4 regions of the Streptomyces sp. NPDC007346 genome follow, and region 3 is predicted to be linked to each of the others. Evidence: riboswitches for the same ligand, from Rfam matches in the RefSeq annotation. Region 3 holds a riboswitch; each other region holds the start of a gene.

The links. A riboswitch is a leader RNA that binds a small molecule or an ion and turns the genes downstream of it on or off. The one in region 3 is predicted to bind cyclic di-AMP.
Region 1: another riboswitch for cyclic di-AMP. It lies ahead of AB0917_RS03795 (transglycosylase family protein); the one in region 3 lies ahead of AB0917_RS30850 (M23 family metallopeptidase).
Region 2: another riboswitch for cyclic di-AMP. It lies ahead of AB0917_RS29340 (C40 family peptidase); the one in region 3 lies ahead of AB0917_RS30850 (M23 family metallopeptidase).
Region 4: another riboswitch for cyclic di-AMP. It lies ahead of AB0917_RS13470 (NlpC/P60 family protein); the one in region 3 lies ahead of AB0917_RS30850 (M23 family metallopeptidase).

The regions. Positions count from the first base shown of each region.
Region 1 covers NZ_JBEYKR010000006.1:104,511-111,625, reverse strand. Annotated here, with positions in the region: gene AB0917_RS03815 (Ppx/GppA phosphatase family protein) at 1-163, opposite strand, end outside; gene AB0917_RS03810 (DUF501 domain-containing protein) at 160-702, opposite strand; gene AB0917_RS03805 (septum formation initiator family protein) at 830-1,300, opposite strand; gene eno (phosphopyruvate hydratase) at 1,529-2,809, opposite strand; gene AB0917_RS03795 (transglycosylase family protein) at 3,142-3,858, opposite strand; cyclic di-AMP (ydaO/yuaA leader) riboswitch at 3,864-4,046, opposite strand; gene AB0917_RS03790 (transglycosylase family protein) at 4,338-5,402, opposite strand; gene AB0917_RS03785 (cytochrome P450) at 5,579-6,880, opposite strand; gene AB0917_RS03780 (tetratricopeptide repeat protein) at 6,877-7,115, opposite strand, start outside.
Region 2 covers NZ_JBEYKR010000159.1:4,591-11,705, reverse strand. Annotated here, with positions in the region: gene AB0917_RS29355 (DUF397 domain-containing protein) at 1-158, opposite strand, end outside; gene AB0917_RS29350 (helix-turn-helix transcriptional regulator) at 186-1,046, opposite strand; gene AB0917_RS29345 (ATP-binding protein) at 1,297-1,728, shown strand; gene AB0917_RS29340 (C40 family peptidase) at 1,956-2,426, opposite strand; cyclic di-AMP (ydaO/yuaA leader) riboswitch at 2,430-2,616, opposite strand; gene AB0917_RS29335 (dihydrodipicolinate synthase family protein) at 3,021-3,959, opposite strand; gene AB0917_RS29330 (ABC transporter ATP-binding protein) at 3,956-4,963, opposite strand; gene AB0917_RS29325 (dipeptide/oligopeptide/nickel ABC transporter permease/ATP-binding protein) at 4,960-6,927, opposite strand; gene AB0917_RS29320 (ABC transporter permease) at 6,929-7,115, opposite strand, start outside.
Region 3 covers NZ_JBEYKR010000184.1:3,820-10,934, forward strand. Annotated here, with positions in the region: gene AB0917_RS30835 (GNAT family N-acetyltransferase) at 1-2,411, opposite strand, end outside; gene AB0917_RS30840 (HPr family phosphocarrier protein) at 2,572-2,853, shown strand; gene AB0917_RS30845 (GntR family transcriptional regulator) at 3,023-3,721, opposite strand; gene AB0917_RS30850 (M23 family metallopeptidase) at 3,942-4,769, opposite strand; cyclic di-AMP (ydaO/yuaA leader) riboswitch at 4,783-4,949, opposite strand; gene AB0917_RS30855 (pitrilysin family protein) at 5,207-6,577, opposite strand; gene AB0917_RS30860 (pitrilysin family protein) at 6,604-7,115, opposite strand, start outside.
Region 4 covers NZ_JBEYKR010000040.1:24,805-31,919, forward strand. Annotated here, with positions in the region: gene AB0917_RS13445 (PspC domain-containing protein) at 137-1,423, shown strand; gene AB0917_RS13450 (response regulator transcription factor) at 1,420-2,115, shown strand; gene AB0917_RS13455 (GNAT family N-acetyltransferase) at 2,236-2,997, opposite strand; gene AB0917_RS13460 (C40 family peptidase) at 3,036-4,112, opposite strand; gene AB0917_RS13465 (hypothetical protein) at 4,378-4,731, shown strand; gene AB0917_RS13470 (NlpC/P60 family protein) at 4,777-5,991, opposite strand; cyclic di-AMP (ydaO/yuaA leader) riboswitch at 5,990-6,156, opposite strand; gene pcrA (DNA helicase PcrA) at 6,415-7,115, shown strand, end outside.

The DNA of each region.
Region 1 (7,115 bases), on a different contig from region 3:
GCGCATCGGGGGCGAGCCGGCCGGTCCTGTCGACGCCCTGGCCGAGGCGGACGATCGTCATCCGCCGGTCCAGCTCGGTGAAGGCGCCGGTGGCGGGGTCCGCGTCGGCGACGAGGAGCCGGATGGAGTTCGTACCGCAGTCGACGGCGGCGACCCTGGTCATGTGTCCTGCCCTTCGGCGTTCTCGGTGCACGGCGTGACGCACGGGCCCTTGGCCCACCACTCGGGCAGCGTCGCGATGGCCTCGTCGCCCAGCGGGTTCACCCCGGGTCCGGCGGCCAGCGAGTGGCCGACCAGGACGTGCAGGCACTTCACCCGGTCCGGCATGCCGCCCGCGCTCGGGAAGCCCTCCAGGACCTCGATGGCGTCGCGGCGGGCGATGTAGTCCTCGTGCGCGGCCCGGTAGGCGGCGGCCAGCTCCGGGTCGGTCTCCAGACGGGCCGTCATCTCCTTCATGACCCCGTTCGCCTCCAGCGTGCCGATCGCCGAGGCCGCCCGGGGGCAGGTCAGGTAGTACGTCGTCGGGAACGGCGTGCCGTCCTCCAGACGGGGCTGGGTCTCCACCACGTCCGGGTTGCCGCACGGGCAGCGGTGCGCGATGGCGCGCAGGCCGCGCGGCGGGCGGCCGAGCTGCTGCTCGAACGCGGCGATGTCCGCGTCGGTGGGCTTGGTGGACTCGGTCTGCGGAGGGGGCGTTTCCATGCCTGCCTTGGTTCTGCTCGGAAGCTCGTCGGGAGTTCGTCGGAGGGGGTCGGGGAGGATCTGAGGGGTTCCGGGGACTGAGGGGTTCCCGGGGGCTGAGGGGGTCGGAGGGGCGGGAGTGCGGACGTCAGTCGCGGTCGGCGTTGTCCACACCGTCCCAGAGGTTCGCGTGCCAGGGGCGGTGGCTCGCCCCCGGCTCCCCGCGGCGGTCGCGCGCCGCGTCGGGGTCGGCCACGGTGTAGCCGGTCTCGCCGGGGAGGACGTAATGGAGGTGCTGGCGGGCCAGACGCATGATGTACGCGTCGTCCTGGAGCCGCGCCTTCTCGTCCCGCAGCTCCTCGGTGCGGCGCTCCGCCCGCTGCGAGAGCCGCTCCTGCTCGGCGATCTCGTCGCGCTGGGAGACGTACTGACGCATCGGGTAGGCGAGCGCGACCACCAGGGAGCAGACCACCAGCGCCAGGAAGGCGGCCCGGCCGGTGAGCCGGGAGCGGCGGGCCTGGCGGCGGTTCTGGGAGCGGTACACGCGGGCGGCGGTCTGCTCGCCGAGCAGTCGCAGCCTGGTCGCGGTGGAGAACCGGTCGCGGTCCTTCCCGGCCATGTCTCCCGCCTCCCCGTTACGCACGTCCGTCCCCGCACACGGTACGGGACCGAGTGCGGGGACGGACGGAGGCTATGCCTTCGGCCCTGGGCGGAACCGCCGGGACCGACCCACGAGCACGGGACCGACCCACGAGCACGGGACCGACCCGCGAGCACGGGGTCGGCCCACGAGCACGGGGTCGGCCCGTGACGGGAGGTCAGCCCTGGGCGATCGGCCCCGAGGTGATCAGCCCTTGAAGCGCGGGAAGGCGGAGCGGCCCGCGTACACCGCGGCGTCGTCGAGGATCTCCTCGATGCGCAGCAGCTGGTTGTACTTGGCGACGCGGTCCGAGCGGGCCGGGGCGCCGGTCTTGATCTGGCCGCAGTTCACGGCGACGGCGAGGTCGGCGATGGTGACGTCCTCGGTCTCGCCCGAGCGGTGCGACATCATGCACTTGAAGCCGTTGCGCTGGGCCAGCTCGACGGCGTCCAGGGTCTCGGTCAGCGAACCGATCTGGTTGACCTTGACGAGCAGGGCGTTGGCGGAGCCCTCCTCGATGCCGCGGGCCAGGCGCTCCGGGTTGGTGACGAAGAGGTCGTCGCCGACGATCTGGACCTTGGCGCCGATGCGGTCGGTGATGACCTTCCAGCCGGCCCAGTCGTCCTCGTACAGCGGGTCCTCGATGGAGACCAGCGGGTACGCGGAGACGAGCTCCTCGTAGTACTCGGTCATCTCGGCGGCCGAGCGGGACTTGCCCTCGAACTCGTAGACGCCGTCCTTGTAGAACTCGGACGCGGCGACGTCGAGCGCGAGCGCGATGTCGCGGCCCGGGACGTAGCCGGCCTCCGTGATGGCCTCGACGATGAGGTCCAGGGCGGCGCGGTTGGACTCCAGGTTCGGGGCGAAGCCGCCCTCGTCGCCGAGTCCGGTGGACAGGCCCTTGGTCTTGAGGACCTTCTTCAGCGTGTGGTAGACCTCCGCGCCCCAGCGCAGGGCCTCGGAGAAGGACTCCGCGCCCACGGGTGCGATCATGAACTCCTGGATGTCCACGTTGGAGTCGGCGTGCGAGCCGCCGTTCAGGATGTTCATCATCGGAACGGGCAGCAGGTGCGCGTTCGGGCCGCCGAGGTAGCGGAAGAGCGGCAGGTCGGACGCCTCGGAGGCGGCGTGGGCGACGGCCAGCGAGACGCCGAGGATGGCGTTCGCGCCGAGCGAGGCCTTGTTCTCGGTGGCGTCCAGGTCGAACATCGCCTGGTCGATGAGGCGCTGCTCGGTGGCGTCGTACCCGACGAGCTCCGGGCCGATCTGCTCGATGACGGCGAGGACGGCCTTCTCGACGCCCTTGCCCTGGTAGCGGTTGGGGTCACCGTCGCGAAGCTCAACGGCCTCGAACGCGCCGGTGGAGGCGCCGGACGGTACGGCAGCACGGCCCGTGCTGCCGTCGTCGAGGCCAACCTCGACCTCGACCGTGGGGTTACCCCGGGAGTCGAGGATTTCCCTGGCTACGACGACGTCGATGGACGGCACGAGGCATCTCCTTCTGGGATATGACGCTGATGGTGCAGGGTCACTGTGGCCTTGCGACACGAGCCTAACCGGCCCGGCCGCGTCAGTCGGCCGACCGCCCGTCTCCTGGGACGAAAAAGGACCCAAGAGCCCGCATCACGGGACGAATCTCTAGAAATCTACTGGCCGGTAACAAGTGATGGCGCCACGTTGCCGACAAGAGGTGAACGAAAGACCCCGGCCCGGCGCGCACGGGGGGAGAGCGCGCCGGGCCGGGGAGCCGTGCGAGGGAGGGTGCCGCCGGACCCCCTCCCTCCGGGGAGGAGAGGCCCTCCGGGAAGGAGGGACGGCTGTTACTTCAGGTGGAGCTGCTGACCCGGGAAGATCAGGTCCGCGTCCTTGACGATGTCGTCGTTGAGCTTGAAGAGCTTGCTCCAGCCGCCCTTGACGCCTTCCTTCTGAGCGATCTTGCTCAGGGTGTCGCCGGGCTTGACCTTGTACTCGCCGTCGCCCTTCTGGACCTTCTCACCGGTCGGGGTGGTGACGGTCTTCTTGGAGCTCTCGGCCTTGGGGGCGGCCGGGGCGGTGCGCTGCTCGCTGCGCGTGGTGGGCTGCTCGGCCTTGCGCTCGGGCTGCGCCTGCTGGGGCTTGCTCTGCGACTGGCCGGAGCCGGTGTTCACGCCCGGGTCCACACCGTCGTTGGTGAGGCCGCCCGCGCCGGCGCAGGCCCAGGCACCCGGGCCCTGCATGGCGAGGAGCTTCTCGGCGGTGGCGATCTGCTGGTCCTTGGAGGCCAGGTCGGCACGGGAGGCGTACTGCGTACCGCCGGCGGCGGCCCAGCTCGACTGCGAGAACTGCAGCCCGCCGTAGTAGCCGTTGCCGGTGTTGATGGACCAGTTGCCGCCGGACTCGCACTGGGCGACGGCGTCCCAGGTGGCGACGGAGGCGGCGGAAGCGTTGGTCGCGCCCATCAGCGGGACGGCGACGGCGGCACCGGTGATACCCGCCAGGGTGGCGAAACGGACGGTCTTCGAGGGGCGGCGGTGCTTGCCCTTGCTGTTCAGCAGCATGGAACGGATCTCCTCACCGACGCCTACGAGGTGAGCTGTCGGGTTCGGGCTGATGAGTTGCCCGGTCGCGCGGCCTTGCGCACGACTTCACCCCAAGCCGGTCCCGTACGTCCCCGTCCTTCGAAGGGGCCGTGCGGACCCGGCGGCCTACCTGGGTCCCCCGCTCCTGCCTACGGCGCTTTACGCGTCTGTTCCCTTCGACCGACGGCAGGATTCGGCGTGACGGTCGACGGGGCCCGCGGTGCGAGCGGTTCCGACCGTAAACACAGGCAACCTCGACATTCAAAGACGGACATACTGGGCCAATTGGCGCTTACTTGCTCACCCTGACGGATCGTTTTTGCAGGTCGGAGGGGATCTGCGCCGACCAGGCGGACGCGACACGCCAGTTGCAGCAAAGAGACCCATGTCTCACTTACACATAAGTGGACATAGGCCTCTGAACTACCCGCGATTTCGGGGTGTTTTCCCGAATTGGATCAGTTGGCGGCAGGCTCCTCGGCGCCCTGCCCGGCACCCTCCTGGTCGGCCTGCTCCAGCCCCAGATCCAGGCTCTGTCCGGGCAGGATCAGGTCCGGGTCGGGCCCCAGGAGGTCCTTGTTGGCCTCGTACAGGCCGGTCCAGCCCTGGGGAAGTTCCTGTGCGTCAGCAATCGCCCAGAGGCTGTCCCCGGGCTGCACGGTGTAGCCGCCGTCGACGACCGCGCCGCCGTCCCGCGCGTCGCCCTCGCCCCGCGAGGCGTGCCGGCCGGACTCACGGGGGCCGTTCTCCTGGCCCACCGCTCCGGCCTCCTCCGGCGCCGGAGCGCCCCGGTGCTTGCCTCCGGTGCGGTCGGCGCCCTGCGAGGCGCCGGGGGCGGTCGTGGAGGGCTGCGAGGCGTCAGGGGCGCCGGGAGTGCCGGTCTTTCCGGCGGTGGGCGGTGCGGACGGCCGGGGCGAGGAGTCGGGCGTGTCGCCGCCGCCCTTGCCACCCGTGCCGGCCTCGCCGGACCTACCGGCCTCGCCGCCCTTGTCCGCGTTGCTTCCCTTACCCGCCTTGTCGGTCGAGCCCGCCTTGCCGGAACCTTCCGCTTCACCCGTTTCATCCGCTTCGTCCGCCGGGGCGGTCGTCGGGTCCTGGGTGGGGTCGGCGGAGGGGGTCGTGCCGGGGTCGACGCCGGGCAGGCCGCCGTCCACCGCGAGGCCCGAGATGACGGCGCAGCTCGGCCACGCCTGCGGGCCCTTGTCGCCCAGGACCTTCTCGGCGACGGCTATCTGCTGCGAACGGCTGGCGAGGTCGGCCCGCTCCGCGTAGGCGGTGCCGCCATACGCCGACCAGGTCTCCTGCGAGAACTGGAGCCCGCCGTAGTAGCCGTTGCCGAGGTCGGCGCTCCACATGCCGCCGCTCTCGCACTCCGCGACCCGGTCCCAGGTGGTGGCGTCGGCCGCGTGTGCGCCTGCCGCGCCGAGGAGCGGAATGGCGATGGCCGATCCGGTCACGCCTGCGGCGACGACGATGGCGGGTGCCTGACGAGGGCGGCGGTGTCTGCCGTTCGCGGAGCCCATGGGGTTTGCCTTCCGTGCGACTGACAAGCAGGAACTGAGGAGCCTGAAGCTCACGAGCATGCTGTTGAGCAAGTGACGGCCGGGCCAACGGTGAACGGTGGCCGACGCGTCGAACCGTGAACCTAGCGGGACTCGAACGCATGTCACAAGTCGGTGCAGCGCAGATCACGTGAAAGTCACAGAGGTGACAGCGTGTCACCTTCGTCGAGCCGTCGTCCCGGCTCGAACTCCACCGGCAGCGTGCGCAGTCCGCGCATGATGAGCCCGCCGCGCCAGCGCAAATCGGCCGGTTCCGCCGCAAGCCGCAGGCCAGGGAGGCGCCTGAGCAGTGTCGCGACCGCGGCCTGGCCCTCCAGCCGGGCCAGGGGCGCTCCCAGGCAGTAGTGGATGCCGTGGCCGTAGCCGAGGTGCTGATTGTCACTCCGTGAGAGGTCGAGCGCGTCCGGATCGGCGAACCTGTCCGGATCCCGGTCCGCCGCCGCCAGCACCACCAGGACCGGGTCCCCGGCCGCGATCTCCTGCCCGCCGAGGGTCAGCGCCTCGGTGGCGTACCGCCAGGTCGCGAGCTCCACCGGGCCGTCGAACCGGAGCAGTTCCTCGATGCCGGTGGCCAGCAGCGCGCTCTCCCCCGCCGCGAGGGACTCCTCCAGCCGGGCGCGCTGTTCCGGGTGGCGCAGCAGGGCGTACGTACCGTTCCCGATGAGGTTGACCGTCGTCTCGAACCCGGCGAACAGCAGGATGAAGGCCATCGCCGCGGCCTCGTTCTCCGTGAGGTGCTCGCCGTGGTCACTGGCCCGGATCAGCCCGGAGATCAGGTCGTCGCCCGGATTCTCCCTCTTGCGGTGGATGAGTTCGGCGAGATAGCCGCGCATCTTCTTCACCGACCGGGCCACCCCGCCGCGCGGCCCGCCGCCGTGGCGGATCATCATGCCCGCCCAGTCCCGGAAGTCGTCCTGGTCCTCGCGCGGGACGCCGAGCAGGTCGCAGATGGCGTAGATGGGGAGCGGGAAGGCGAAGTCGTGGATCAGGTCCGCCTCCCCGTCCTCGATGAAGCGGTCGATGAGCCGGTCCGTCAGCTCCTGCACGCGGGGCGCGAACTCCGCGACCCGGCGCGGGGTGAACGCCTTGGAGACGAGCCGGCGCAGCCGGGTGTGGTCCGGCGGGTCGATGTTGAGCAGATGCGTCATCAGCTCGGCCTTGCGCTCCCCCGGGATCCCCGTCTTCCCCTTGGCCGCCGCGGACCCCGCGTGGTTGGCCGGGTTCTTGGAGAGCCGCGCGTCGGCGAGCGCCTGCTTGGCGTCCCCGTACCGGGTCACGAGCCAGGCCTCGACCCCGCTGGGCAGCGCGGTGCGGTGCACGGGGCTGTGCTCGCGGAGCCAGGCGTAGGCGGGGTAGGGGTCGGTGGCGAACTCCCAGGTGAAGAGTTCGGGGGCGTCTTCGGGGGCTGCGGAGTGGGGGCAGGCGGGGCTGTCGTTCACGCCTTGACGTTATCGGGCGGGGGGTCGGTGACCTCACGCAGTGCGGGGAGCGCCTGTGCCGCGGCGGAGTGCCCCTTCTGCGCGGCTCGGGAGAACCAGTTCCGCGCCTGGGCGGCCAGCAGCATCCCCAGCTGGTACTGCCCCCGTGCGCTGTCGGCTTCGGCGGCCCGCTCCAGGTACGGGAGGGCCTCGGCCTCCGCGTCGCGCGAGACCAGCAGCTCCGCCAGGGTGACCG
Region 2 (7,115 bases), on a different contig from region 3:
TTGGAGTCGCGTACGGCGAGGAGCGCGCCGCCGGGCTCGGGGCCGTAGAGCCGTGCGGCCTCCACGCAGTTGTTCATTCCGGTGGAGCGGCTGCTGCGTCGCCACGGCGGTGGCCCCGCGGTGGAAGGTGACGCGTGCGGTGCGAGACGGTCGGACATGATGCCCCCCTCGGGCAGTCGGACGTCCTAACGAATGCCGCGGCGGATCGCGGCGACGAGCTCCAGCGATTGGTCCGGCGTCAGTGCGTGCGCCTGCAAGGTGCGGAAGGCCGAGCTGTACGCCTCGAGGTCTTCTTTCCGCTCCAGATAGAGGCTACTCGTCAAGTGGTCAAGAACGACCACATCCAGATCAGAAATGTTCGGAAAGGAGAAGATAACGAAAGGGCAGGTGAGTCCGACGTGACCGCCGACGGAGAACGGCAGTAACTGAAGCTCCACATGGGGGAGTTGGGCCACCTGGGTCAGATGGTCCAGCTGATCGCGCATCACCTCGGGCCCGCCCACCCTCCGGTGCAGCACCGCCTCGTCCAGCACGGCGGTGAACCGCAGCGGCGGCTTCGCGCGCAGCACCCTCTGACGGGTCAGCCGCACCTCGACCAGCGAGTCCAGATGGTCCGCGGGCAGGCCGTCCAGCGAGGCGCGGGTCACCGCCCGCGCGTAGCCGGCGGTCTGGAGCAGCCCCGGCACCACCGAGGTCTCCAGGCTCCGCACGGTGTCGGCCTGGGACTCCAGGCTGATGAAGTCGCGGTACTGGGGCGGGATCAGCCCCCGGTAGGCGTGCCACCACCCCGCGCCCCCGCCGCCCGCCGACCCGGCGAGCACTTCGAGCAGGGCGCGCAGCTGTGTGTCGCGCACCGCGTAGGTGTCGAGCAGGCGCGTCACGTCACCGGGGCTGACCCCGCTGGCGCCGGTCTCGATGCGGCTCACCTTCGACTGGTGCCAGCCCAGCAGGCGCGCCGCGTCCCGGCTGGTCAGTCCGGAGGCGTGCCGCAGACTCCGTAACTCCTCGCCGAGCTTCCGTCGTCGGACGACGGGGCCGTGCAGCATCCGGGTCTCCTCGCGCTGTGCGGAACGGAACGGGACGGGTCCGATACGCACCGCAAGGTTCGGGCCCGCAGAGGGGCCAGTGTGCCCTTCGTCCGGGTTGTGTGGGACCCGAATTCACCGCTTCGAGCGACAGATATATGCATATCTTGGTCGAACGTCGTTACAGCGAGCTTCAACAGTGGCAGTCTGGCGCGAAGCACCATCCTGGCCGACTGCCGGTCGGCCGGGGCGCGAAAGGGACGGCGTCGCCATGGCAGACCATCAGGAAGCAACCGTCACCCTGCCGAGCGATCCGGCCTCGGTCTCCTCGGCCCGTAGACATGTGGCCAGGACCTTGGCCGAATGGGGCCTCTCGGAGGACACGGAGCTGGCCGACACCATCCGGCTGATCATCTCCGAACTCGCCACCAACGCGGTCCAGCACACCTTCGGCCAGTCACCCACCTTCACCGTGGAACTGCGTCTCGAACGCGACGAGGTCCTACGCCTGGGCGTGACGGACAGTCACCCCCGGTGGCCTCAACGGCTGCCCGCCGCCGTACGGCAGGACAACGGGCGGGGCCTGATGATCATCCGGTCGCTGGCCAAGGAGTACGGCGGGCGGCTCACGGTCGTCCCGACGGCCGAGGGCGGCAAGACGGTCTGGATCACGCTGCCCTGGGCCGCACCCACCCAGGGCTGACCGCGCGGCTCGGGGACCGGCCGGTCCAGGAGGAGGCGGCCCGGTCCGGGGACGGGACAGCCCCGGTTCGTGGACCGGCCGGCGCCGGTGGCCGCGCCACCCGCGTACCGCCTGAGCGGTACGCGGGCGGCGGCGGCGCGGCGCTCACCGGACCGGGGCGGGAAGCGCCGCCCGTACCGTCCCGGCCGTCCCTGCCGCCCGCAAGGGAAGAGCGTCCGGTCGGTGGGTCAGCGGACCCGTCCGTACCAGACGCTCTTGGACCAGATTTTCGCCAGTCGTACCACGTCCCCTGTTTTGGGGGAGTGCCAGATCTTCCCGGACCCGGCGTAGATGCCCACGTGGTAGACGCTGCGCCCGGAATGGAAGAAGACCAGGTCGCCGGGTTTCCGCTTCGACGCGGTGATACGGGTGGTCTTGTTGTACTGCTGCTGTGCCGTGCGGGGAAGCTTCTTCCCGGCCTTCTTGAACGAGTAGAGAGTCAGCCCGGAACAGTCGAAACGGCTGGGGCCGGCGGCCCCGTACTTGTAAGGAGCCCCCTTCTTCGACGCGGCGACCTTCAGCGCCTTCGCCGAATGGGTGGCGGCCTCGGCGTCGTTGACCAGGCCTGGCGCCAGCATCGAGGAGGTAACGGCAAGGGTGAGTACGGAAGCCGTACCGACCCGGGTGAGCAGAGACGGGACATGAACCTGCGCAGACATGCGCAACCCTTCGTCAGCCGCCTGTGAAGGATGACCTGTCGGGTTCGGGCTGGCGAAGTTGCCCGGCCGCGTGGAGCGGCTTCACCCCGAGGGCTTCCCGGTCTCCCGGTCGGCCCGTTGTACTCGGGTCCTCCACTCCTGCCGATCCACTCCTGTCGACCAGTCATCCGGGAGGCGGCAGGACTCGGCGTCCACCCGGACCGCCCCGCCGCGGTGGCGGGGGCTTGTCGTCCCAGGGATCTTGACTCACCAAGTGCCGGATTTCCGAGTTGAAACGGCGATTTGTGAGTCTCCTCACCACTGACCCGTTCGGGTGGACAGAGCGCATTCGCGCCCGCCGACGAGCCGGGCGCACACCCTCGTACCAGCGACGAAAGGGCGCATTTCGAGTACGGCCCACGCGCGGAACGCAAGTTGGGCCGTCGCTCGCGCGGGTGATCTCCTACGCCGAACGAGCGAGGAAAACCGATCGCCGGACCGGGCGTGTCGCACGGCGTGGTGACCGGCCCGCTCCCGTAATGCGCTCCGGGCGCGTGGAGCGGCTCGGTCCCGGTCCGGCGGCAGGGCGACCCGGCCCGCCCGACGCTCGTGGCCTCAGCGGGCCAGGGAGAGGCCCGCGAGCTCCAGGCACGCGGCGACCGACGCCGTCTCCGCCTCGTCCAGTCGGCGCATCGGCGGGCTCATCACATTGGTGTCGATGATCCCGCGCAGCATCAGGGCCGTCTTGAACGCGCCGAGGCCCGCGGCCGTGGCCGAAGCCGTGCCGGGACGGGCCGCACGGACGATGTCGAACAGGCCGACGAGCCGGTCCTGTTCGGCCCTGGCGGCGGCCCAGTCACCGCGTACGGCGGCCTCGTGCAGCCGCACGTAGCCGTGCGGGTCCACGTTGCCCAGGCCGGGTACGGAACCGTCGGCGCCGCTCAGCATCATCGCGTCGACCACCAGCTCATGGCCGGTCAGGACGGAGAACCCGGACAGGTCGCGGGCCCCGATGACCAGCCGGCGGAAGGAGCCGTCGTCCCCGCTGGAGTCCTTGACCCCCGCGAGCACCCCGTCCGCCGCGAGCGGCAGCAGGAGTTCCGGGTCCAGCTTGCTGTGCACGCAGACCGGCACGTCGTACGCCAGGAGCGGCAGCTCCACGGCCGCGGCGATGTCCCGGAAGTGGCGGTCGATCTCGGTGGCGTGGGTGCGCGTGTAGAAGGGCGCGGTGGCCACGACCGCGTCGGCACCGAGGGCCGCCGCGGCGCGGGCCCGCTCGATCGCCCGGTTGGTGGTGGTCTCGATGGCGCCGACGAGGACGGGCACCTGGCCCGCGGAGGCCGAGGTGATCACCTTGATCACCTCGTCCTGCTGCGAGGGCGTCAGATAGGCGGTCTCGCCGGAGCTGCCGAGGGCGAAGAGGCCGCTGACACCGGCTTCGAGGAGATGGCCGACGACCCGCTCCAGCGAGATGCGGTCGAGCTCGCCGTCCGCGGTGAGCGGGGTGACGACGGGCGGGATCACTCCGGAGTAGGAGGGGGTGGGGGCGGTCATGCGGTGCTCCTTGCGGGCGTTACGGGGGTCCGCTTCCCGGCGGGGGAGGCGGGGCTCTGGGGGTGGACGCAGTGCCAGCGGTGCTCGTCGGGCCCGAAGGTCTCGGCGGGGAAGACCGTGGCGCACTCCGCGTCGGCCTTCCAGCAGCGGGTGCTGAAGGGGCAGCCGGGCGGCGGGTTGGTGGCGGAGGGCACCGGGCCGGTGAGCACGATGCGGTCCGTCGCCTCCAGCAGGCTGGGGGTGGCGGAGAGCAGCGCCTCGGTGTACGGGTGGCGGGGGGAGCCCGCCACGTCGGCGGCCCGGCCCTCCTCGACGATGCGGCCGAGGTAGAGGACGGCGATGCGGTCGGCGAGGTAGCGCACGGTCTGGATGTCGTGGGAGATGAACACCATGCCCAGGCCCAGGCGTTCGCGCAGGTCGACGAGGAGGTTGAGCACCTGGGCGCGTACGGAGACGTCGAGCGCGGAGGTCGGTTCGTCGGCGACGATCAGCTCCGGTTCGAGGGCCAGGGCGCGCGCGATGGCGACGCGCTGGCGCTGGCCGCCGGAGAGCTGTCCGGGCAGCGCGGCGAGGGTGTGGCCGGGCAGTCCGACCAGGTCGAGCAGCTCCTCGACGCGGGCCTCGCGGGCCTCGCGTGTGCCGCGCCGGTGCACGTCCAGCGGATCGCGCAGGATCTGGCGGACCGGGAGGCGGGGGTTGAGCGCGGTGGAGGGGTCCTGGAAGACCACGCCGACCGCCGAGCCGAAGTCCTTGCGCCGCTCGGCGCCCGTCATGTCCCACAGGTCGCGCCCGTGGAAGAGGACCTCGCCCTCGGTGGGCTTCTGGAGTCCGGTCAGCACGCGGGCGAGGGTGGACTTGCCGCAGCCGGACTCACCCACCAGTCCCACGATCTCACCGCGCCTGACCTCCAGGGTGGCGTCGGTGAGCGCGTGTACGGCATCGCGGCTGAATATGCCGCCGCTGCGCGCCTTGTGGCGTACGTGGACGCCGTCGAGCCTGATCACAGGGCGCTCCTTTCCAGCTTCTCGGCGAGGGCACCGGCCGGGTGATGGCAGGCGTAGCCGTGGTCCTGCGCCGTGCCGCGCACGGTGAGCAGGGGGGTGGTCGTGCGGCAGATGTCCGTGGCGGCGCCGCAGCGGCCGGCGAAGCGGCAGCCCGCGCCGAAGCCCTGGGGCGCGGGGACGACCCCGCGGATCTGGTGGAGCCGGTCGGCGCCGGCCTCCAGGGAGACGACGGAGCCGAGGAGGCCACGGCTGTAGTGGTGGGTGGGGTCGGTGAGGACGGACCGGATGTCGCCGACCTCCGCGAGACGGCCCGCGTACATCACGGCGACCCGGTGCGAGAGGTCGCCGACCAGGGCGAGGTCGTGGCTGACCAGCACCATGGCGAAACCGAGCTCGTCGCGGAGCCTGATGAGGAGTTCGACGACCTGGGCCTGGACGGTGACGTCGAGGGCGGTGGTCGGCTCGTCGGCGATCAGCAGGCGCGGGCTGCGGGAGAGGGCCATGGCGATCAGGACCCGCTGGCGCTGTCCCCCGGAGAGTTCGTGCGGGTAGCTGCGCAGGGTGCGTTCGGGGGAGAGGCCGACGAGTTCGAGGAGTTCGGCGGGGGTCTTCGTACCGCCGCGCGAGGTCAGCTGCTTCAGCTGGGTGCCGACGAGTACGGAGGGGTTGAGGGAGGAGAGCGCGTCCTGGTAGACCATGGCGATCTCGGGGCCCATCAGGGCGCGGCGCTCCTTGGGCGGGAGCTTCAGCAGGTCCCGCCCGCGGTAGAGGATCTCGCCGCTGACCTCCGCGTTGCGGGCGAGGAGGCCCATGACGGCGAGGCTGGTGATGGACTTGCCGCAGCCGGACTCGCCGACCAGGCCGAGGGTCTCGCCCTCGTGGACGGTGAAGGTGAGCCGGTCGACGACGGGGATCTCGCCGTAGCGGTCGGGGAAGCGGATGGCCAGGTCGCGGACGACGAGGAGTTCGTCGGCGTCCGCGGGCACCGGTGTGACGGCGGGCCCGGTCACGTCGATGTGCCGGGCGAGCTTGGCGAGGGCGGCGTCGATGTCGACGGTGGCGGCGGCCTCGACCGGGTCGGGAGCCGTGGTGGTGGCGGCGAAGGCGCGGGCGCTCCTGGGTGCGGCCGAGGCGTCGGTGAGGCCCTCGGAGAGGATGTTGAGCGCGAGGACGGTGATCAGGAGGGCCAGGCCGGGGAAGAACGTGGCCCACCATCCTCCGGCCAGAAGGATCTGCCGGCCGTAGGCGAGGACGCTGCCCCAGCTGGGGTCGGGGTCCTGCACACCGGCCCCGATGAAGGAGAGGCTGGCCTCGAAGATGATCGCCTCGGCGACCATGACGGTGGCGAACACCATGACCGGCGCCATGCAGTTGACGGCGACGTGGCGGAGCACGATGTAGCCGCGCCGGGCGCCGATGACCTTCTCGGCGGCCACGTAGTCCTCGCCGTACTGCGCGAGCACGTTGGCCCGTACGACGCGGGCGAGCGAGGGGGTGTACACGAAGGCGATGGTGAAGATGATCACCGGGACGCTGGTGCCGAAGACGGCGACCAGGACGGCCGCGAGGGCGATCGGCGGGAACGACATCACGACGTCGAGCGTGCGCATGACGGACTCGTCGCCGAGCTTGCGCGAGGTGGCGGCGAGCGATCCGAGGACGGCTCCGGCGACCAGGGCGACGGCGGTCGCGCCGAGGCCGATGACCAGCGAGTAGCGCGATCCGTGCACCACGCGGGCGAAGACGTCGCGCCCGGCGCGGTCGGTGCCGAACCAGTGGTCGCCGCTCGGGGACTGGACCGGGGTGCCGGTGGTCAGGGGGTCCTGGGTGAGGAGGGGGGCGAGTACGGCACCGAGGACGACGACGATCAGTACGCCGAGGGCGATGCGCGAGGTGACCGGGAGGGCGCGGAAGGCGATGCCCGGTCGGGAGAGCTTCTTGGCCAGAGTGCCCGTGGCGAACATGTCACACCGTCCTGATGCGCGGGTTGACCAGCAGGTAGAGCAGGTCGACGATGACGTTGACCACCAGGAAGGCGATGGCGATGGTCAGTACGGTGCCTTGGACCAGGGCGACGTCGCCGCCGGTGACACCTTCGAGGATGAGCTTGCCCATGCCCGGCAGGTCGAAGATCGCCTCGATGACGACGGCC
Region 3 (7,115 bases):
GCGCCCTCGTCCGCGAGGTCGAGCCGTACGCCGCCGAGGTCGGCGCGGTGGCGCAGGTGGGGTGCGGTGGTCTTCAGCGCCACCGGGTAGCCGAGGCGGGCGGCCGCGGCCACGGCCGCCTCGGGGTCGGGGGCCGGGAGCGTGGGGCGTACGGGGATGCCGTAGCGGCCGAGCAGCTCGCGGGCCTCGTCGTGGGTGAGGGCGCGGCCGCGGGGGTCGGGGGCGGCGCCGAGCAGGGTGTCGATCAGGGCGGCGGTGCCGGGCTCGTCGGTGGTCTCGTCGAGGAACTCGGGCACCTTGCCGGGGGTGGCCGCCTGGCGCCGCCACTGGGCGTACTTCACGGCCTCCGCCATCGCCCGTACGGCACGTTCGGCGGCCGGGTAGGCGGGGATGCGGCCGGGGGACCGGTCCTCGGGCTCCGTGGGCCGGTCCGCCGGGGGCGCCGCGCTCGCCGTCCCGGCCGCCCCGGGGCTCGTCTGCGCTCCCGGCGGGCCGGGGGGCCGGCCGGCGAGCGTGGTGGGCCGGGTGTGGGGTGCGGCGGTGCTGCTGGCGGCGGCCAGGGCCTCCGCGAGGCCGCCGATCTCCACGTGGACGACGGCGACGGGCTTGGCCGGTCCGCCGGCCGCGGCTCCGCGCAGGGCGGCGGCCAGCACCTCGCCGTCGCCGGTCTCGGCCTCGCCGTCCTCCCCCACCCACGGGATGGCGGTGACGATCACGGCGTCGCAGGTCCCGTCGGCGAGCGCCTCGGCCAGCGCGTCCCGGAAGTCCTGCGGGGAGGCGGCCGTGGTGAGGTCGCGCGGCGGGCGCGGGCGGAGCCCCTCGGCCAGGCAGGCGTCGTACGTGAGGAGGCCGAGGGACTCGGAGTTGCCGAGGATGGCGACCCGGGGGCCGGCCGGGAGCGGCTGGTCGGCCAGGAGCAGCCCGGCGTCGACCATCTCGGTCACCGTGTCGACCCGGATGACGCCCGCCTGCCGCATCAGGGCGGAGACGGTGGCGTCGGGGATGCGGCTGACCGGGACGGCGTGGCCGGGCGGGTTGGTGCCGCTGTGCCGGGCGCCCTTGACCACGACGACGGGCTTCACGGCGGCGGTGCGGCGGGCGAGGCGGGTGAACTTGCGGGGGTTGCCGAGCGACTCGAGGTAGAGGAGGGCGACGTCGGTGTCCGGGTCCTCGAACGAGAACTGGAGGAAGTCGTTGCCGGAGACGTCGGCCCGGTTGCCCGCCGAGATGAACGAGGACAGGCCGGCGCCGCGCCGGTGGAGGCCGGAGAGGAGGGCGATGCCGATCGCGCCGGACTGGGTGAACAGGCCGATCCGGCCACGGGCGGGCGACTCGGGGGCGAGGGAGGCGTTCAGCCGGACGGACTCGGCGGTGTTGATGATGCCGAAGGCGTTGGGGCCGATGATCCGCATGCCGTACGAGCGGGCCTGGCGGACCAGTTCGCGCTGGAGCTCGCGGCCGGCGGAGCCCCGCTCGGCGTAGCCGGCGGAGAGGACGACCAGGCCCTGGACCCCGTGCTCGCCGCAGTCGGCGACGGCCTCGGGGACCCGGTGGGCGGGGACCGCGATGACGGCGAGGTCGATCCGCTCGTCGATCTCGCCGAGCGAGCGGTGGGCGGGGACCCCGTCCAGGGTTGCGAGGCCCTCGTCGAAGGCGCGGTTCACGGCGTAGGTACGGCCCGTGAAGCCGGCGCCGAGGAGGTTGCGCAGGACCGTGCGGCCCACTCCCCCGGGCGTGCGGCCGGTGCCGATCACCGCGACGGAGCCGGGGGCCAGGAGGCGCTGGACCGAGCGGGCCTCGGCGCGCTGCTCACGGCCGCGCTGCACGGCGAGGGACTTCTCCGTGGGTTCGAGGTCGAGCGTGAGGTGGACGGAGCCGTCCTCGAAGCTGCGCTGCTGGGTGTAGCCCGCGTGCCGGAACACCTTGATCATTTTGTTGTTGGCGGGGAGCACCTCGGCGGCGAAGCGCCGGATACCGCGCTCGCGGGCGACGGCGGCGATGTGTTCGAGCAGCGCCGAGGCGACGCCGCGGCCCTGGTGGGCGTCCTGGACGAGGAAGGCGACCTCGGCCTCGTCGGCGGGGGCGGAGGCGGGCCTGCCCTGTCCGTCGATGCGGTCGTAGCGTACGGTCCCGATGAACTCGCCGCCGATCGTGACGGCCAGCCCCACCCGGTCGACGTAGTCGTGATGGGTGAAGCGGTGCACGTCCCGGTCGGAGAGGCGGGGGTACGGCGCGAAGAACCGGTAGTACTTCGACTCGTCGGAGACCTGCTCGTAGAAGCTGACCAGCCGCTCGGCGTCGTCCGTGGTGATCGGCCTGATGCGCGCGGTGCCACCATCGCGCAGCACCACGTCCGCTTCCCAGTGGTCGGGGTACGCGTGATGCGGACTCAGCTCCGGCGTGGGCTCCATGGGCCCAGCCTACGGCCGCCGTCCCGGTAGCGGAGGGGTCGGTGCCGGGGCAGTCTGAGGACGACCCGGACGAGGCCGGCCGGAGGGAAGGCCGGGCACAGCATTGCGCACCGCATGAGAGACTGGTCTAGACAACCGTTGATATGTGAAGGGCAGAACCATGGCTGAGCGCCGCGTAAACGTCGGTTGGGCCGAGGGCCTGCACGCCCGCCCCGCTTCCATCTTCGTCCGTGCCGCCACGGCCTCCGGCGTCCCGGTGACGATCGCCAAGGCCGACGGCAACCCGGTCAACGCCGCCTCGATGCTCGCGGTGCTGGGCCTGGGCGCGCAGGGCGGCGAGGAGATCGTGCTCGCCTCCGACGCGGACAACGCCGAGGCCGCCCTGGACCGTCTGGCGAAGCTGGTCGCCGAGGGACTCGAAGAGCTTCCCGAGACCGTCTGACGAGCCCGAGACCGTACAACGGCGACGGACGTGAGCCGTGGTTCCCCTGGCCGGGGGAATCACGGCTCTTTCGTTGTTCCGGACGCCGGAACATCGGGCACTCAGTAATTGTCCGGGCAGCGCGAACAAAGCCATCGGCAATTGCTTCCCTTTTTATACGGCGTCCTTGTTAATGGCGGACACCCGTGATGTTTACGCCATGTTGCGAAGAACTCACCCGGCGCTGCGGCGCCTCGCGCCGGGCGGGGCGGCGCAGCCGGTGGGCCCCGGCGGTCCGCTCCGCGTGGTGGGCGGTCAGCGCCCTGGCCCGCTCCGCGTCGCCGCGCGCCACCGCGTCCACGATGGCCCCGTGCTCGGCCCAGGAGTCGACCGGCCGGGCCGGCTGCTCGACGGCGTACATCCAGGCGGCCTTGTACCTGAGCTGGGTGAGCAGGGCGATGAGGCCGGGGCTGCCGGAGGCCTGGGCGAGGGTCTCGTGGAACCAGCCGCCCAGCGACCGCAGATCCTCCCCCTCGCCCCGGCGAGCCCGCTCCTGGCCCAGCCTGACCAGGCCGCGCAACACCTTGAGGTGGGCCTCCGTGCGGCGCTGGGCCGCCCGTGCCGCGCCGAGCGGCTCCAGGAGCATCCGCACCTCCAGCAGGTCGGCGGCCTCCTGCTCGGTGGGCTCGGCGACACAGGCCCCGGCGTGCCTGCGGGTGACGACGAACCCCTCGGACTCCAGGGTGCGCAGCGCCTCGCGCACCGGGACGCGGGAGACCCCGTACCGCCGCGCCAGCAGCTCCTCGGTGAGGCGGCTGCCGCGCTCGTAGACACCGGAGACGATGTCGTCACGGATTGCCGTGCATACCGAATGCGCGGGAATGCGCATGTCCGAACCTCCGCCTCAATCCCCGCGAAACGCGGCCGGCCGACGCCTGTTCCGTGACTCTATTGCAATCCGCCGCCCTTTCCGACGGCAGGCCGGAATTGATGGATATCTTCTGGCCGGGGCGGAGGCGAAGAGGCCCGGTACGGGGGTTTTCCGGCGCATCGCCGAAGGCCCCGGCGGGAAACCGGGGCCTTCGGGTGGCGAGGGGCGCGAGGCCGGGTCAGACGTTCAGGCCGTGCGAGCGCAGATAGGCGACCGGGTCCAGGTCCGAGCCGTACGCCGGGGTGGTCCGGGCCTCGAAGTGGAGGTGCGGGCCGGTGGAGTTGCCGGTGGAGCCGGAGAGGCCGATCCGCTGGCCGGAGGTGACGCTCTGGCCGACGGAGACGGCGATCGAGGAGAGGTGGCCGTACTGGGTGTACGTGCCGTCCGTCATCCGGAGCACGATGTTGTTGCCGTACGCGCCGCCCCAGCCGGCCTCGACGACCGTACCGGCGCCGACCGCGACGACGGAGCTGCCGGAGGCTGCGTGGAAGTCCACGCCGGAGTGGCTGCCGGAGGACCAGAGCGCACCGCTCGACTTGTAGCCGGTGGAGACGTACGAGCCGGCGACCGGGAGGTGGAAGGCGTTCAGGCGGGCGCGCTCGGCGGCGCGGGCGGCCCTGGCCTTCTCCTCGCGGACCTCCTCGGCGCGGGCCTCGGCCTTGCGCCGGGCCTCCGCCTCCGCCTTGGCCTTGGCCTTGGCCTTCGCGGCCCTGGCCTTGGCCTCGGCGGCCGCCTTCGCCTTCGCCTTCGCGACGGCTTCGGCCTGCTGGTGCTGCACCCGGGCCTGGGCCTCGATCTGCTCGGCGAGCGTGGCGTCGAGGGTGATGGCCTGGGTGAGCGCGGTCTCGGCGGCCTGGGGGGCCTCGGCCTCCGCTGCGACGGCCGGGGAGGCCAGGGAGCCGAGGACTCCGGTGGTGGCCAGGGCCGCGACGCCGGCGGCCTGGGCACGGCGGCGCGTCAGGCGGCTGGGGGCACGGTGCTTCCCGGTGGCACGGGTGAACGCCATGGAGGGGCTGATCCTTTCCTTCCTTCTCGCCTACCGGGTTAGCTGACGGGTTCGGAGCAGGAAGGTCTCCTACGGGTTCCCGCGCCGGTTGACGGCACGGGTCTCCGATTCACCCCAGGGACTGCGTGGGTCCCCGGCTCCCCAGGCTCGCGCCTGACGGGGACTCGGCGATGGCTGCCCGGCGCCGCGGACGCGGCATACGGGTGACGGACAGCCGGGCCGACGCTAGGCGGGGCGACTTCCCATCACCAAACGGACAGGGCGATATGTCGCGCATCCCACAGGACGGAAAGGGAGTTAAACCACCAAGACGGTGAGGTGGGGATCAAGTGGACAAAAGGGGAGGACCCTGGCGGGCAGTTGTCCGCCAGGGTCCTTTGCCTCGGTATGCCGAGGTGTCCCGGTGTGCCGAGGTGTCCGCGTGTGCCGACGGCGCGTCAGCCGCTGACGACGGTCACCTCTCCGATGCCGAGCGCCTTCACCGGCTCCGCGATCTGCCCCGCGTCCCCCACCAGGACCGTGACCAGCCGGTCCACCGGGAAGGCGTTGACCACGGCCGCGGTCGCCTCCACGGTGCCCGTCTCGGCGAGGCGGGCGTACAGCTGGGCCTGGTAGTCGTCGGGCAGGTTCTGCTCGACCTGGTCGGCCAGTGTGCTCGCGACCGAGGCCGCCGTCTCGAACTTCAGCGGGGCGACGCCCACCAGGTTCTGCACGGCCGTCTCGCGCTCGGCGTCGGTCAGCCCTTCGGCCGCCAGCGTCCGCAGGACCTTCCAGAGGTCCTCCAGCGCCGGTCCGGTGGACTCGGTGTCCACCGAACCGCTGATGGCGAGCATCGCCGCGCCGCCGGAGTCGGGGCCGGTCGAGCGCATGACCTGGGCGAAGGCCCGTACGCCGTAGGTGTAGCCCTTCTCCTCGCGCAGCACCCGGTCCAGCCGGGAGGTGAGCGTGCCGCCCAGGCAGTACGTGCCGAGCACCTGCGCGGGCCATACGCGCTCGTGCCGGTCGGCGCCGATGCGGCCGATGAGCAGCTGGGTCTGGACCGCGCCGGGCCGGTCCACGATGACCACCCGGCCGGTGTCGTCGGCGGTGATCGGCGGGACCGGGCGGGATTGGCCCGCGTCGCCCGACCAGTCGCCGAGGGTGTCGGCGAGCAGGGCGTCCAGGTCGATGCCTGTGAGGTCGCCGACGATCACGGCCGTCGCGGTGGCCGGGCGGATGTGGGCGTCGAAGAAGGCCCGCACGGCGGCGGCGTCGATCCGCCGCACGGTCTCCTCGGTGCCCAGACGCGGGCGCGACATCCGGGCGGTGGCCGGGAAGAGCTCCTTGGAGAGCTGCTTGGCGGCGCGCCGGGAGGGGTTGGCCTGCTCGTGCGGGATCTCGTCCAGGCGGTTGCCGACGAGCCGCTCGATCTCGCTCTCGGCGAAGGCCGGGGCGCGCAGGGCCTCGGCGACCAGGCCGAGCGCCTTGGCCAGGCGGGAGGCCGGGACCTCCAGGGAGACCCGGACGCCGGGGTGGTCGGCGTGCGCGTCCAGGGTGGCGCCGCACCGCTCCAGCTCGGCGGCGAACTCCTCCGCGCTGTGCTTGTCGGTGCCCTCGGAGAGCGCGCGCGACATGATCGTGGCCACGCCGTCCAGGCCCTCGGGCTCGGCGTCCAGCGGCGCGTCCAGGAAGATCTCCACGGCGACGACCTGCTGGCCGGGGCGGTGGCAGCGCAGCACGGTCAGCCCGTTGGGCAGGGAGCCGCGCTCGGGCGCGGGGAACGCCCACGGCCGGGCGGTGCCCGGGGTCGGCTGCGGGTGGTACTCCATGGCTACTCCAGTCACGGCGGCGTCGCTCACTTGTCCGCCCCCTCGGGCACGTCGGTGGCCTCGTCGGCGTCCTCGGCCGGCTCGACGGGCTCGTAGACCAGCACCGCCCGGTTGTCGGGGCGCAGGGCCGCCTGTGCCGCCTCACGCACCTCCTGCGCGGTGATGTCCAGGACGCGCCCCACGGCGCTCAGGGCGAGCTGCGGGTCGCCGAACAGGACCGCGTAGCGGCACAGTTCGTCGGCGCGGCCCGCGACCGTCCCCAGGCGGTCCAGCCACTCGCGCTCCAACTGGGCCTGGGCCCGCTCCATCTCCTCCGGGGTGGGTCCCTCGGCGGCGAACCGGGCCAGCTCCTCGTCGACCGCGGCCTCGATCGTCTCCACCTCGACACCGCCGGAGGTCTTCACGTCCAGCCAGCCCAGCGAGGGCGCCCCGGCCAGCCGCAGCAGCCCGAAACCGGCCGCCACCGCCGTACGGTCGCGGCGCACCAGGCGGTTGTGCAGGCGCGAGGACTCGCCGCCGCCGAGCACGGTCAGCGCCA
Region 4 (7,115 bases), on a different contig from region 3:
GGCTCCGGGCCCGGAGGCTCTCGGGGCCGGAGGTGGGGGGCGGGTGGCCGCAGGCGCGGGGGTGGGGAAAGCATCAGGGTCGATCAGGGGGACTACCCTGATGCCTCGCGCCCTCGCCGCGTGTGACGATCGGGGTATGCCAGCCGCCACCGCCCGAGCCGCCAGCTCTCTCGCCGCCGACCCGGAGGAGCCGCCGCTGCGCAAGCTGTACCGCAGCGCCGACGGGCGGATGCTGGGCGGCGTCGCGCGCGGGCTCGCCGGACACCTCGGGCTGCCGGTCGCCTGGGTCCGGTTCGTCTTCCTCGGGCTCTTCCTCAGCGACGGCCTGGGCGCCCTGCTGTACGCGGTGTTCTGGATCGTCGTCCCCCTCGGCGTCGGCGGCGTGGACGCCCCGCGCTCGGTGTTCGAGACCGCCGCCGACGGCCGGCGCAGGCTCCGCAAGCCGGACCCGGGCCAGGTCTTCGCGCTGGTCGCCCTGCTCGTCGGGGCCCTCGTCTTCGTCGCCAACGTCGACATGGGCAGCGAGGCCGACCGCTACATCTGGCCGACGCTCCTCATCGGCGCGGGCTCCGTCCTCGTCTGGCGCCAGGCGGACAACGCACGGCGCGCCCGCTGGATGGAGGTCGGCCGCCGCCGCCGGCTGCTCCAACTGGCCCGCGCGCTCGCCGGGGTCGCGCTCGTGGGCCTCGGGCTCGCCGTCTTCATGGTGGTGCGGGGCTCGGCCGCCCAGCTGGGCAACGTTCTGACCGCCGCCATCGCCGTCCTCACCGGCATCGCCCTGCTCGCCGGCCCCTACCTGGTCCGGATGGTCCAGGACCTCTCCGAGGAGCGGCTGATGCGTATCCGGGCCCAGGAGCGCGCCGAGGTCGCCGCCCATGTCCACGACTCCGTCCTGCACACCCTCACCCTGATCCAGCGCAACGCGGACGACGGCGGCGAGGTCAGACGCCTGGCCCGCGCCCAGGAGCGCGAGCTGCGCAACTGGCTCTACAACCCCGAGGGCACCGGCAAGGACGAGGACGACGAACCGGAGACCCTGGCCGAGGCCGTGAAGCGGGCCGCCGCCGAGGTGGAGGACAAGCACGGCGTCCCCCTGGAGGTCGTCGTGGTCGGCGACTGCCCCCTCGACGACAAGCTGGGCGCACAGATGCAGGCCGCGCGCGAGGCGATGGTGAACGCCGCCAAGTACGGTGGCGAGGGCGGTGCCGTGCAGGTCTTCGCGGAGGTCGAGGGCGCTTCGGTCTTCGTCTCCGTCAAGGACCGGGGTCCGGGGTTCGACCTGGACGAGGTTCCCGCCGACCGGATGGGCGTACGAGAATCAATCATCGGCCGGATGCAGCGCAACGGCGGCAGCGCCCGGCTGCGTTCGGTGCCCGGTGGGGGCACCGAGGTCGAGCTGGAGATGGAAAGGGCGAGCGAATGACCGAGAACACCGAAGCCACCGGGGGCCCGGAGCGACGGGTACGGGTCGTGCTCGTCGACGACCACCGGATGTTCCGTACCGGGGTGCAGGCCGAGATCGGCCGCACCGAGGAGACCGGCGTCGAGGTGGTCGGCGAGGCCGCCGACGTCGACCAGGCGGTCACCGTCATCACGGCGACCCGCCCCGAGGTCGTCCTCCTCGACGTCCACCTCCCCGGCGGCGGCGGCGTCGAGGTGCTGCGCCGCTGCGCCCCGCTGATGGGCGCGGCCGACGACCCGGTCCGCTTCCTCGCGCTCTCCGTCTCGGACGCCGCCGAGGACGTCATCGGCGTGATCCGGGGCGGCGCCCGGGGCTACGTCACCAAGACGATCACCGGCACCGACCTGGTCGACTCCGTCTTCCGCGTCCAGGAGGGCGACGCGGTCTTCTCCCCGCGCCTGGCCGGCTTCGTCCTGGACGCCTTCGCCTCCACGGACGCCCCGCCGGTCGACGAGGACATGGACCGCCTCACCCAGCGCGAGCGCGAGGTGCTGCGGCTGATCGCGCGGGGTTACGCGTACAAGGAGATCGCGAAGCAGCTGTTCATCTCGGTGAAGACGGTCGAGTCGCACGTGTCGGCGGTGCTGCGCAAGCTCCAGCTCTCCAACCGGCACGAGCTGACCCGGTGGGCGACGGCGCGACGGCTGGTGTGAGCCTGGGCGGGCCGCCGCTTCCTCAGCCGCGCCCCGGCTCCACGACGTCCGGCGCCCGGTCCGGCTCCGCGTCCTCCGCCCTCGGCCCGGCCCTCGGCCCGGCTCCGCGTCCTCCGGCTCTCAACCCGGCTCCAGGGAGATGTTGACCTTCTCGCCGATCCGGCGGTAGCCGATGCTCGCGTAGATCCGCTCCACGTCGGCGTCGCCCGGCTCCAGCCAGACCGTCCGGCAGCCCTGGGCGAAGGCCCGTTCCGTCAGCCAGGCGGAGAGCGCGGCGCCGACGCCCCGGCGGCGGAAGGGGGCGGCGACGGCGAGGCCGGCCAGTTCGCTGAGGCCGTCGACCGCGAGCGAGCAGCCACCCGCCCCGGCCGGGGCGCCGTCGAGGACCGCCAGTGCGGCGACCCCGTCACCGGTGGCCGAGGCGCGCAGCCACTCGGTCGTTGCCGGCTCGGGTTCGCCCTCGCCGCCGAAGCCGTGGTGCTGGACGCGGGCGGCGTCGGTGAACTCCGCTTCGGTGTTCGGCACCGTGACGCGAAGACCGTCCACCGGCTTCGGCGTACGCAGGTCCTCGGGGCCGCAGGCCAGCAGCGGGGCCCGGTTCTCCACGGTGAAACCGGCGGCCAGCAGGGCCGGTTCGACGGCCGGGGCCCAGGCGGGCAGGAACTCCAGGCGCGGCAGCCGCTCCCGCTTACGGAACGCCTCGACCAGGGCCGCCACGTCGTCCGCCGTGGGCTCCGCTCCCCGGTCGGGGATGGCGTAGTTGGCGTACTTCAGCTCCCATCCCGGGTTGTACCGGACGGTGAACGGGCCCACCCGGTAGTGGGCGGGGGAGCGCAGCGTGAGCGTGCGGGCGTAGTCCTGGACGGCGTTCGCCATCGACATGGGGGGCTCCTTCGGCGGGAGGTGGTCGCCGCCGGGGACTATGCCACCCGGGTCGCTCCGGCGAAAGGCATCTGATCGACGGGAGCGATGCGCACCGGCGCTCCGGGGCGCGGGGCGTGGATCATCTGGCCGCCGCCGATGTAGAGGCCGACGTGGCTGATCCCGGAGTAGAAGAACACCAGGTCGCCGGGGGCCAGTTCGGAGCGGGAGACCCGCTGTCCGGCGTTGATCTGGGTGTAGGTGGTGCGGGGCAGGCTGACGCCCGCCGCCTGCCACGCCGCCTGGGTCAGCCCGGAGCAGTCGAAGGCGTTCGGGCCGGTCGCGCCCCAGACGTACGGCTTGCCGATCGCCCCGTGCGCGAAGGAGACCGCCCGAGCCGCGCGGGAGTTGGGGGCGGCGGCCGGGGTGCGGGGGGCCGAGCGGTCGGCGTGGGCGGGGCCGCCGCCGTGGCGGGCGTCGGCCGAGCGTTCGTACGCGGCGCGCTCGTCGGCGGTGAGGGTGGCCAGGAGCGCGCGGGCGTCGGCCAGCTTGGTGTGGATCGCGGTGCGGTGTTCGCGCAGCTCGGCCCGGCGGGCGGCGAGCGCCTCGGTCTCCCGGTCGGCGCGCGCCTTGACCCGGGCGATGCCGGAGAGCTGGCGCCGGACGGAGCTGAGCAGGCTCGTCTGCCGGTCGCCCGCCCGGTCGAGGTGGGCGGCGCGTTCCAGGTAGCTGTCGGGGTCCGAGGAGAGCGCCAGCTGTACGGCGGGGTCGAGGGCGCCGGTGCGGTACTGCGCGGTGGCCAGCGAACCGAGCGCGTGGCGGGCGGTGTTGAGTCGCTCGGTGCGGCGGGCGGCCTCGTCGGTCAGGGTGTCGACCGCCTTCGCGGCGGCCGCCTCCTTCTCCTTCGCCCCGTTGTACTTCTCGGTGGCGACCTCGGCGTCGTGGTAGAGCCGGTCCACCTTCGCCCGCACCTGGGCGGCGGTGGGGGCGGGCTCGGCGGGTGCGGCGCCGGCCCCGGTGGCCGAGGTGGCGGTGGCGGCCCCGGCGAGCGCCAGGGTGGCGGCGGTGCGGGCAGCAGGGCCGGTGAACGGGCGCTGCTTGGGTTTCCGGTGAGCGGATTTCCGGTGCGCTGCCACGAGGGCGGCATCCTTCCTGTCGGCTGCCCGCCGGGGGATGCCGACAGGTCCGCCAGGGACGCTAATCCGGCCACGGGGAAAAGGGTCGCCATGACAGCTATTGCCCGGATGTGACGGTTCGGCGTTGCCGGATGACCGGAGACGTGGAGCCGGAATTGATCATTCCGGCAGGTTCGGGCGCAGAGCGCACCGTTCCGGCGAAGGGCCCAGGAAAGGCTTACCTCACTGAATGGTGCTGCTCCGGCCATGGCTAGGCTCCGGAACCATGAACGCACTCATCGGCGTCTTCGTCGCCCTGCACATCATCGGCATCGCCTCCCTGCTGGGCGGCTTCCTGACGCAGATGAAGGCCATCGGCGCGGGCACCGCACGCTTCGTCCCGGCCATGCTGCACGGCGCGCTGACCATGCTGGTCACCGGCGTCGCCCTGGTCGGGCTCAACCAGGCCGACGACCAGGCCGTGAACAACGTCAAGATCGGCGTGAAGCTGCTGCTCCTCGTCGTCATCCTCGCCCTGGTCTACGTCAAGCGGGACGAGGAGAAGGTGGAGAAGGGCGCGTTCGCGGCGGTCGGCGGGCTGACGGTCGCCAACATCTTCATCGCCACGCTCTGGAGCTGAGCGGCCCCGGGCGCACAGCCCCCGCGGGGCTGTGCGCCGTCCGTCCTACGCCGGGCGCACACTGCCGTAGATCGGCATGTAGTAGATCGACTCCTCGCGGACGTTCGTCCCCGGCTTCGGGGCGTGGATCATCATCCCGTCGCCCTTGTAGATGCCGACGTGGCTGATGTCGTCGTAGAAGAAGACGAGGTCCCCGGGCTGGAGGTCGGACGTGGCGACCCGGGTGCCGACCTTCACCTGGTCCCAGGTGGTCCGGGGCAGGGTCACGCCCGCCTCCCGCCAGGCCGCCTGGGTCAGCCCCGAGCAGTCGTACGAGGCCGGGCCCGAGGCCCCCCACACGTACGGCTTGCCGATCTGGGCGCGGGCGAAGGCCAGCACCTTCTCGGCCTTGGTGGCGTAGCCGCTGTCGGCACCGGTCCCCGTGCCCGTGCCCGTACCGGCCCCCGGGCTCGTCCCCGTACCCGTACCGCTGCCGGAACCGGAGCCGGACTCCTTCGCGGCCTCCTCCCGCGCCTTCTGTTCGGCCTGCTCGGCCTCCTCGCGCTCCTTCTTCTCGGCGGCCTGGCGGCGGGCCAGCTTCTCCGCCTTCTCCTTGGCCTCGGCCTCCTTCTTGCGCTCCAGCTCCGCCAGCCGCGCCTTCTCCTCGGCGGTCAGCCTCGACAGCAGGGACCGGGCCTCGGTGAGCTTGGTCTGCACGTCCTGCTTGCTGGAGCGGAGCGTGGCCTGGGTCCTGGTGAGCGCCTCCAGGCTCTTCACGGCCTCCGCGCGCTTCTTCGACGCCGCGGCCTGCTGCGTACGGAAGTCGTCGACGGCCTTCTGCTGCCGCTCCGTCGCCCGGCTCATCAGCCGGCTCTGGTCGAAGTACCCCTGCGGGTCGTCCGCCAGGAAGAAGGTCGCGGTGGGGGTGATGCCGCCGGTGCGGTACTGCGCGGCCGCGAAGGCCCCCAGCTCCCGGCGCGCCTCGTTGATCCTCTCGGTCCGCTTCGCCACGTCGGAGAGCAGCGTGTCGACCTTGGTGCGCTGGGCCGTGGAGGCGGCCTTGGCGCGGTTGTACTGCTGGGTCGCGCTGCCCGCCTGCCGGTAGAGCTCGTCGACCTTCTTCTGCACGTCCTCGATGGCCGGCTTCGGCTCCGCGGGGGCCGCTGTCGCGCTCTGCGTGGAGAGCAGCGTCACCGAGGCCAGCGCGGCCGTCGTGAACCCGACGGCGGGGGTGGTGCGCACCTTCGTGCGCGGCTTGCGATGCGATGCCAAGACCGGCATCTCCTTCCGTGGACCGCCTACCGGGTTAGCTGTCGGGTTCGGACGGAACGGAAGGCTGTCCTACGGTCCGGATACGAGGGTACGGACCGATTCACCCCGGTTCTGCGTGTGGGTCCCCGGTTCCGGACCGCTGGGTGGGCAGCACGGATTCGGCAGAGGTGACCGTGAGACGCGGTTCGCCTCAGGGAGATACGGATCACCTGACCGAGCACGCTAGCCAACCCGCGGCACCGCTGGGAAGGAGGGTGAGCGATATGCCCGATACATTTTCGTGACCTTCTCGGATCCGGGGCCCCGCACCCCCTCCGACCGGGCGTTCCTTCACGGAACGTCGACGTCCGCTCTCCGTGCGTACCGGTGTGCCCGGCCGTCCGCGGCCTTCGGCGGAAGGTTGTCGGTGCGGCAGCCTAGACTCGGATGGCGATGAGCAGCCTCTTTGACGACAGTTTCCTGACCGGCCTCCAGCCCGCGGAGGACGGCCCGCCGCCGCCCCCCGAGGACCACGCACCCGAAGCGGTGCCGGAGGGACTCTTCGAGGGCGTCTTCGACGCGCCCCCGCCGCCCCGGGACGGGTATTACCGGGACGGCCACCCGCGCCCGGTCCTCGACGCCGCGGCGCTGCTCGACGGGCTCAACACCGAGCAGCGCGCCGCCGTCGTGCACGCGGGCTCCCCGCTGCTCATCGTCGCCGGGGCCGGCTCCGGCAAGACCCGGGTGCTCACCCACCGCATCGCCCACCTGCTGGCCGAGCGCGGGGTGCACCCGGGGCAGATCCTCGCGATCACCTTCACCAACAAGGCCGCCGGTGAGATGAAGGAGCGCGTCGAGCAGCTGGTGGGCCCGCGCGCCAACGCCATGTGGGTCATGACCTTCCACAGCGCGTGCGTCCGCATCCTGCGCCGCGAGTCGAAGAAGCTCGGCTTCACCTCGTCGTTCTCGATCTACGACGCCGCCGACTCCAAGCGGCTGATGGCCCTGGTCTGCCGCGATCTCGACCTGGACCCCAAGCGCTACCCGCCGAAGTCCTTCACCGCCAAGGTCTCCAACCTCAAGAACGAGCTCATCGACGAGGAGACCTTCGCCGGGCAGGCTGCGGATGGTTTCGAGAAGACGCTGGCCCAGGC